DNA from 2 places in the Vibrio sp. TBV020 genome. Region 1 is predicted to be linked to the other one. Evidence: riboswitches for the same ligand, from Rfam matches in the RefSeq annotation. Region 1 holds a riboswitch; the other holds the start of a gene.
The links. Region 1 has a riboswitch for cyclic di-GMP ahead of AAFX28_RS13595 (TfoX/Sxy family DNA transformation protein). Riboswitches for the same ligand answer to the same signal wherever they lie in the genome.

Region 1 (4,177 bases):
AGCGTTTTTTGTTTGCTCTTAAGTGTTTTGCGGTCTAATATTGTGACCGCAAACGATAAAAACAAACGAATCAAATACAAACCGCTAAATAGAGCGGTTTTTGTGTTTCTGATACTTTCTGCCTAAATATTCTAAACTGAATATTAACTCAAGGCAGTCATCGACAGGACAGAACCTTATGGCCACTATAAAAGACGTTGCTCGCCTTGCTGGTGTATCGACGACAACTGTGTCACATGTAATTAATAAAACTCGCTTTGTTGCTGAAGCTACGCAAGAAAAAGTAATGGAAGCAGTGACTGAACTGAACTACGCACCTAGTGCCGTTGCACGTAGCCTGAAGTGCAATACGACACGTACGATTGGTATGCTAGTGACTCAGTCAACGAACCTTTTCTTCTCTGAAGTCATAGATGGTGTAGAGAGCTACTGTTACCGCCAAGGCTATACGCTGATCTTGTGTAACACGGGTGGTATCTATGAGAAGCAGCGCGACTACATTCGCATGCTGGCTGAAAAGCGCGTTGATGGCATTCTTGTTATGTGTTCTGACTTAACAGAAGAGTTAAGTGAGATGCTCGACCGTCACAAAGACATCCCTAAAGTAGTTATGGACTGGGGCCCAGAGAGCTCACAAGCAGACAAGATCATCGATAACTCAGAAGAAGGCGGCTACTTAGCGACGAAATACTTGATCGAACGCGGTCATACAGACGTCGCCTGCCTAAGTGGTCACTTTGAAAAAGCTGCATGTCAGGAACGTATTCGTGGCTTCAAGCGTGCGATGAATGAAGCGAACCTACCAGTTAACGAAGATTGGATTCTAGAAGGTAACTTCGAGTGTGATACCGCTGTACTTGCAGCAGATCAAATCGTTGCTATGGACAAAAAGCCAACTGCAATTTTCTGCTTCAACGACACGATGGCCCTTGGCTTAATGAGCCGCTTGCAGCAGAAAGGTATTCGCATTCCAGAAGATATGTCTGTAATTGGCTACGACAACATCGAACTGGCAGAGTACTTCTCACCACCGCTGACGACAGTTCACCAACCAAAACGTCGTGTAGGTAAAAACGCTTTCGAAATTCTACTAGAGCGCATTAAAGACAAAGAGCATGAAAAGCGTATCTTTGAAATGCACCCTGAAATCGTTGAAAGAAATACCGTACAAAACATTAAGAAATAACTTATTTGACATACACTTAGCCAACAAATCTTATTGGCTAAGTGTATAAGTTAGGCTCTATTTATTGAACCAAGATCACACTTATCCTATTCAGGCGTGATGTTCTGCCCAAAATCCATTTATCCTTATTATTGTTCGATTATGCCACGAACAGGGCAAACCATTTCGAAAGAATGGGACGCAAAGCCTCCGGCCTTAAACAATTGATTTGTCTGGTAGCGGGGTTGCCGATGGTAAATATGCACACGTTATATTGAGTATTCTTGTACTCGTATGACACCTGATTGACAAAAAGCCTGCATAATTTTGCTACTCTCTCGGACCTGAATTGGTGGCGTATACATATACACCGAGAATACACAGCATGGATAAACCAATACTAAAAGACTCAATGCGACTGTTTGAGCCCCTAGGCTTAATAAAGTCTCGCTCAATGTTTGGTGGCTTCGGTATTTTTGCCGACGACACTATGTTTGCATTAGTCGTCAATGATAAGTTGCACGTTCGGGCAGACGATGCACTTGCAACGCAATTTAAATCTCTCAGTTTAGAACCTTACGTTTATAAAAAACGTGGCTTTCCCGTCGTCACAAAATACTTCGCTTTAGGCGATGATTGCTTCGACGATACTTCAAAGACTCTTGAGATTGCCCAGGCTGCACTTTCGGCAGCAAACAGTGAAAAGAAAAAACAAGCGAAAGCTAAACCAAACCGCCTAAAAGATCTGCCTAATTTGAGACTCGCAACTGAACGAATGCTCAAGAAAGCAGGGATTGATAGCGTTGAGAACCTAGAAGCAACTGGAGCAGTGGACGCCTTCAAAGCGATTCAATCTTCACACTCTTCAGACGTCAATGTCGAGTTGCTCTGGGCATTGGAAGGCGCAATCAATGGTACTCATTGGTCTGTAATTCCTCATAGCCGTCGCGAAGAGCTCTTAAGCCAATTAAGTCGCTAACGCAATTTCATTTCCTATTTTAAAAAGTCAGCCATTGTGCTGACTTTTTTGTCTTTATTGAAATTTACTGCTTGCTTTCCCTGTCTAGTCTATTAACACTTTGTTTAATCGGCCATGATTCTTGATGGAGCAGCTCATGAATAAAAAAATCATACTAGGCATTATCTTTGTTTTACTTATTGTTTTCCTTGGAATGAACTTTGGCCAGTACCTAACGTTAGAAAATGCTAAAGCACAACAAGCAGAACTTGCACAGTACATCAGAAACAACTTTATTGTCGCAGCACTTACCTATTTCTTAGCCTATGTGGCAATCACTGCATTCTCTATACCCGGTGCCGCTGTTGTCACTTTATTAGGTGGAGCTCTTTTCGGTTTTTCAACCGGGTTACTTATCGTTTCATTTGCCAGTGCAATTGGTGCTACGTTAGCCTTTTTAAGCAGTCGATTTTTACTACGTGATTGGGTACAAGGTAAGTTTGGAGAGAAGTTATCTGCTATCAATAAAGGTGTTGAAAAGGATGGCGCTTTCTACCTGTTTTCACTACGCCTAATCCCAGTGTTCCCATTTTTCTTAATCAACTTGTTAATGGGACTTACCCCAATTTCAACCGCTAGATACTACCTTGTGAGTCAACTTGGTATGTTGCCAGGCACTGCGGTTTACATTAATGCAGGTACTCAGCTTGCTCAGATCGACAGTCTATCAGGGATAGTTTCCCCTACTGTTTTAGCCTCATTTGCCCTACTTGGACTGTTCCCTGTTATCGCGAAATGGGTAATGGCAAAATTTAGAACTGAGCCATCAGCATCAAACGGAAGTGTTTAATGAAAATATTTTCAGCAGCCACACCAACCGAAGCTCATATTGTTTGTGAGCTTCTAAAAACGGAACAAGTGCAGTGTGAAGTTCGAGGAGAAGGAATTTTTGGACTTCAAGGGGAAGTCCCATTTGGAGAAAATAGTGAGCCATACATCTGGCTACTTAACGATAAAGACCACTTAAAGGCCTCACAACTTATCCAAGAGTACCAAACGACTCAGGAAGGTCAGGGTTGGGAATGTATAGAGTGTGGTGAGCAGAATGAAGGGCAATTTGGCGCATGTTGGCAATGTGGGAACAGCGCCCCTTAAGCCGTTCGCTATCTTGTTTCAATTTGCTCTTTTATAAACGCAATAGAGTGTTGGTTGAACTCTTCTGGGCGCTCCACGTTGCACACATGACCACAGTTTTCTATCTCAAGTAGCTGGCTGTCACTATGCGCCGCGACCATTTCCTTCACAGGCTGGATAAACATGTAGTCTCTATCCCCCATTAGATAGAGTGTCGGAATTGGCAATTCTCTATCTTTGAAGTAGCGCATTAGCGGGTTTACTTCCGCTGTCAAAATGAACCAACGTTTGAATTCTTTCTGACACAGCTTCTTTGCTTCGCGAATGAATAAGTGGCGGGATTCTTTTTGAGCACGTTGCGGCATCACGATGTAGGCAAATAGGCTGTATAACCACATGTAAGGGACGATATGCTTACAAAGGTTGCCCAGTCTCACCAACACTTGAGAGCGCGTGTTTAAACGTGTTACAGCGCCACCCAACACCATAGACTTAACGCGATCAGCTGAAAGCTCTGCAATATTACGAACAATAATCGTACCGAGTGACATACCGACAAAATGCGCTGACCGGATTTTTAGATGATCCAGCACTTTGAGAATATCAACAGTCACTGCTTTGAACGTATAACGATTCGCCATTATCTCTTTGAGTAACTGGTTCGACTTTCCATGACCTCGGAGATCGATTAACAACAGATTAAAGTGCTGTTTGTAGGCTTTAATCTGTTTAAACCAGATAGAAGAACTGCCCCCGGCACCATGCACAAACACCACCCACTCATCACTGGTAGGGTGCGCAAAGGTTTTATGGAACAGTAAAGACTCACTCATATTAAATGGATAATTCTCTGAGAATCGAATTGGTTAGGAGAGTATCATAATCATAGAAGGATTGAAGTCTGAAGGTGTCATTTCTTA
Region 2 (4,177 bases), on a different contig from region 1:
CTTGCTGGCTGCCGGTAGCTGGCTGATGAATGTAACATCCCTCTAGTTGACCATCTTCAACCAGTTGGTGGTGTTTCAGTGCATTGATATCAAAATTCATAGTACGTCTTTAATTAAATTTGGGGGAATTGCTTTGGTAGGTTACATGCGCTTTAAGGGCTTAACCACAGTATCAAGCCCTTCAATCTTTAACGCTAGACAAAGTTTCAATAAGTCACCCAGCTCTCCGCTCGGGAAGCCTTTCTTATCAAACCAAAGTAAATACTCTTCAGGTAAGTCGATTAATACTCTTCCAGCATACTTGCCAAAAGGCATTTGCATTCTGGCTAGCTTGATTAGATTCTCTTTTTCTAGCATAGGGTCATTCTATAGTCTTTCCGAACTATCAAGGGTAACACCTAATCTTTCTACCCAATAGTTAATTGCGTCTTTTGCATCATCTAAGGAGTCAATTAGCGTCGAAAAGTCTTTGTTACCTGCTTCACGATCAATGGCAGCAAATAGAGGCGTTCCATCTTGCGCATCACTTACGAGCAACTCGACACTCGCACTACCTACATTAGTATGCTCACCAGTCGCGACTTTAGAAATCGTTGACATGGCTAAACCAAAAGGTAAGACACTGCTGGTCACGGCTAAGATTGGGTTAGGTGTTTCTACATTACTAAGCGCAATGCTTAGGCGCAAGCTATTGCCAGTCGGCTCATCAACCACTGACTTGTACGGGGAGATTTTCTCTTTTAAACGGTCGACCATGTATTCAGTCAGTTCTTGAATATCGTCTTGGCTTAACGTCCCTTCTTCAGCCACAACAAAGACTTGGTCGATCACCACAGAATCATACTCATCTAACTTTGATTGGAGTCTTTCTGCATCTCTTAGCCCTACCCGAGCCCATACTAAGTCGACGCCACCTTTAGGACCTGGTTGAAAGTCTTCATAGGTTGTAAATTTAGTCGCCCGTTGAATGGGACCGCCAGCACAACCGGCAATAATGATGGCAACTAGGAGGATTAGTAGAGACTTTAGAGATGTCATGTATAGCACTCAAGTTTGTAATTTCAACAACAAAAGAATGCTATACCATATGTGGATTTTATGTCGATTTGAATGCGATAAAAATAGGAGCCAAGTCTAAATTAACTAGGTTGGATTCGGTGAGCATACTCGACAATCACTTGGTTCCCTTCTATATAAGCATTTTGGATTTCACCATCAACACTCATGCGACTCTGCAAATACACTATTTTCGGACCGCTAGTTTGACTCTCTTTAAGGGACGGAATTATGTTGTGAGGCTCTAGTTGGAGTAATCGACAAAATTTGGCGACAAATTGCATAGTAAGAGGGGTTTCTCCACGTAGGACCTGAGAAAACGTTAGCTGATTAATTCCCAATTTTTTAGCGAATTCCATTTGAGTCAGGCGCATTTTTGACTTTTGTGACATCCATGTTTGATAGAGCGCCTCTCTATCCTTATCAGTAAATTCCATAACCACTCCTTATATAATTCTATGGACAGAATTGTCGAGGTTTTAGCACATACCGTTGTCATGCCAGAGTCAGTGAAAGTCAGCACTTTGTAGAAGTAACAATGCATTAGGTTGCAAAGCAATAAAAATCCTTACCAGCCCCAAAGTATTCACAATGTAAATTAATCATGCCAATAAGTTCAATATATTCAATAATTTAACAAGAATAAAAGTTGCATTTACGCAAGGTAAATTTTCGCAATTAATTTTAAATCGAGAGTAGCCTTCCACAATCATCTCATTCACTTAGCTTTTATAAAAAGCCTTGGCTACATTTCGCTTGCCTATACATAACGGCACTTTTGGCAAACTATTTGAAAAAATAGGACGCAAAGCTTCCGGTCTGTCGGTACATTTGTACCTATGATAGCGGGGTTGCCACTTAATCTGAGATTGAGTGTTTACGTATGCCTGAGTGTCATCTTTTTGTCATCGAAATCTTAAGGACAAATGATGAACAAACTCCCAAACAAGTCACTTATCGCGCTAGCTCTTCTTAGCATCAGCGGAACAAGTTTCGGCCATGGTTACATTTCTGCTTACGAGAATGGCGTAGCACAAGGTCGAGCAGCCTTATGTAACACAGCAGCAAGTGGTACCAACGAGAAAAATGCCAACTGTGGCGGTATTCAATATGAACCACAAAGTGTAGAGGGCCCGGATGGCTTTCCAGTAACAGGCCCCCGCGATGGTAAAATTGCCAGCGCAGAAACATCACTTGCGGCAGCGTTAGACGAGCAAACTGCTGATCGTTGGGTAAAACGCCCTATCCAAGCGGGTAACCAATACTTCGAGTGGACCTTCACTGCAAACCACGTCACCAAAGATTGGAAGTACTATATTACTAAGCCAGATTGGAACCCGAACCAACCGCTGGCTCGTGACTCTTTTGACTTAGAGCCCTTCTGTGTCGTTGACGGTGGTATGGTTCAACCACCTAAGCGCGTAAGTCATTTATGTAACGTTCCTGAGCGAGAAGGTTACCAGGTTATTCTAGCGGTTTGGGATGTGGGTGATACCGCCGCGTCTTTTTACAACGTTATTGACGTGAAATTCGATGGCGATGGCCCAGACCTTCCTGATTGGAATCAAGGCGGACAGATCTACCCAACGCAAAACTTACATGCCGGTGACACTGTTTATACACGCGTATTTGACCAAAATGGTGAGAATATCGCCTACCGTACTGAGTTGACTATTGATTCAGACGAACATGGTGTAGCGACGAACTGGTCACATGCTTTAGCGTCTAAGATCAACCAAGAACAAACTTTGCTCCAAGCGGGTAAAATTGGCGATGATGGTAGTTTTACTCCGGTCTACGGTACGAACCCAGTTTACCTCAAACAAAATTCTGGGCTAAAGAGTGTCGAGATTGGTTATAAGATTGAAACACCTGAACCAGACTACAGCGTTGATGTATCTGGCCTAGAACAAGAGTACGTGATTGGTGAAAATGCTACAGAACTAGACCTAACGCTCACAGCTACTGGCGATGTTAATACTGAAATGACAGTATACAACCACCACCGTGAGCCTCTGGCAGCATACTCAGCTGAAATGACTGATGGTCAGGTAGAAGGCGTTTCATTAACGTTATCTAAATCTGAGCCAGGTCATCATATGCTTGTTGTCGTGGTCAAAGATCAAAAAGGCAACGTGATTGATCAAAACACGCTCGACTTCCACCTAATCGAAGAGCAAACTCCTCCGCCTTCTGATGACTATGATTTTGTTTTCCCGCAATCTGTAGACAGTTATACGGCAGGCACGAAAGTCTTAGCGACAGATGGTGCAGTCTATGAATGTAAGCCTTTCCCATATTCTGGTTACTGTATCCAATGGTCTCCATCTGCGACACAATATGAACCAGGAACTGGCTCTCACTGGACTGACGCTTGGAACAAAGTGAACTAACCTTTTAAAAATAAAGAAATTAAAACGGATGTTTCTATACATCCGTTTTTTTCTTTTTATCCTACAAATAGTTGGAACTGACAACTCACTCTTACAAATCGTAACCACGGCAGTATGCGTTCAAAAGCTCAGTGCGTTTATATTCGACCAATCATTTACCCACCAACAATAGGATTGATCAACTCATGAATAAACGTCTACTCGTATCTTCCTGCCTCATCTTAAGCCCGCTTGTCGTGCAAGCAGCAGGCACAGAATCCGTTGCAGATAGTGTTATCGCGAACCAACGAGCAGCTCTTGCTCAAAATACTCAAGGACAAGGGTTTGGCCCTCAGTCACCTCGTGATATCGATAACCTTGCTGGTAACAATTCCCGTTACTTTGGTATGGCACCTGATTACTCACAAATGAACCTGTGCAATATTCACTTCCATAAAAATGCCGAACATAAAGGCGGGGAATTTAATAAATACGCAGGTAATGGTGACGGAAAAGGTTTCAACACAGGATATGTCTATAACGGTCAACTAAGTGACGCTGAGCTTAAGCCGTATAAAGGCGATGTGGGAGCTAAAGGTCACGGAGAACTTAAGCCTGGAGATACCATTGAGCTTCACTATGTACACTCAACGGCACAAGTTAAACCGGGCCCAACATTGGGCTCATGTCTAAGTGACTCGATTTCAAATCCGCAATTGCGAGTCGAAACTCAGGTATTTGTTTTAGTA

Region 2: linked by a shared signal. The riboswitch ahead of gbpA (N-acetylglucosamine-binding protein GbpA) and the one ahead of AAFX28_RS13595 (TfoX/Sxy family DNA transformation protein) in region 1 are both predicted to bind cyclic di-GMP.

Annotation. Positions count from the first base shown of each region.
Region 1 covers NZ_JBEEAQ010000003.1:1,223,644-1,227,820, reverse strand. The annotation lists gene purR (HTH-type transcriptional repressor PurR) at 179-1,186, shown strand; cyclic di-GMP riboswitch class I at 1,331-1,418, shown strand; gene AAFX28_RS13595 (TfoX/Sxy family DNA transformation protein) at 1,551-2,144, shown strand; gene AAFX28_RS13590 (TVP38/TMEM64 family protein) at 2,281-2,973, shown strand; gene AAFX28_RS13585 (putative signal transducing protein) at 2,973-3,278, shown strand; gene AAFX28_RS13580 (alpha/beta fold hydrolase) at 3,287-4,090, opposite strand.
Region 2 covers NZ_JBEEAQ010000001.1:1,485,373-1,489,549, reverse strand. The annotation lists gene AAFX28_RS06465 (hypothetical protein) at 1-100, opposite strand, end outside; gene AAFX28_RS06460 (DUF3820 family protein) at 142-357, opposite strand; gene AAFX28_RS06455 (DUF3313 domain-containing protein) at 367-1,038, opposite strand; gene AAFX28_RS06450 (helix-turn-helix domain-containing protein) at 1,140-1,493, opposite strand; cyclic di-GMP riboswitch class I at 1,827-1,915, shown strand; gene gbpA (N-acetylglucosamine-binding protein GbpA) at 1,986-3,449, shown strand; gene AAFX28_RS06440 (delta-class carbonic anhydrase) at 3,635-4,177, shown strand, end outside.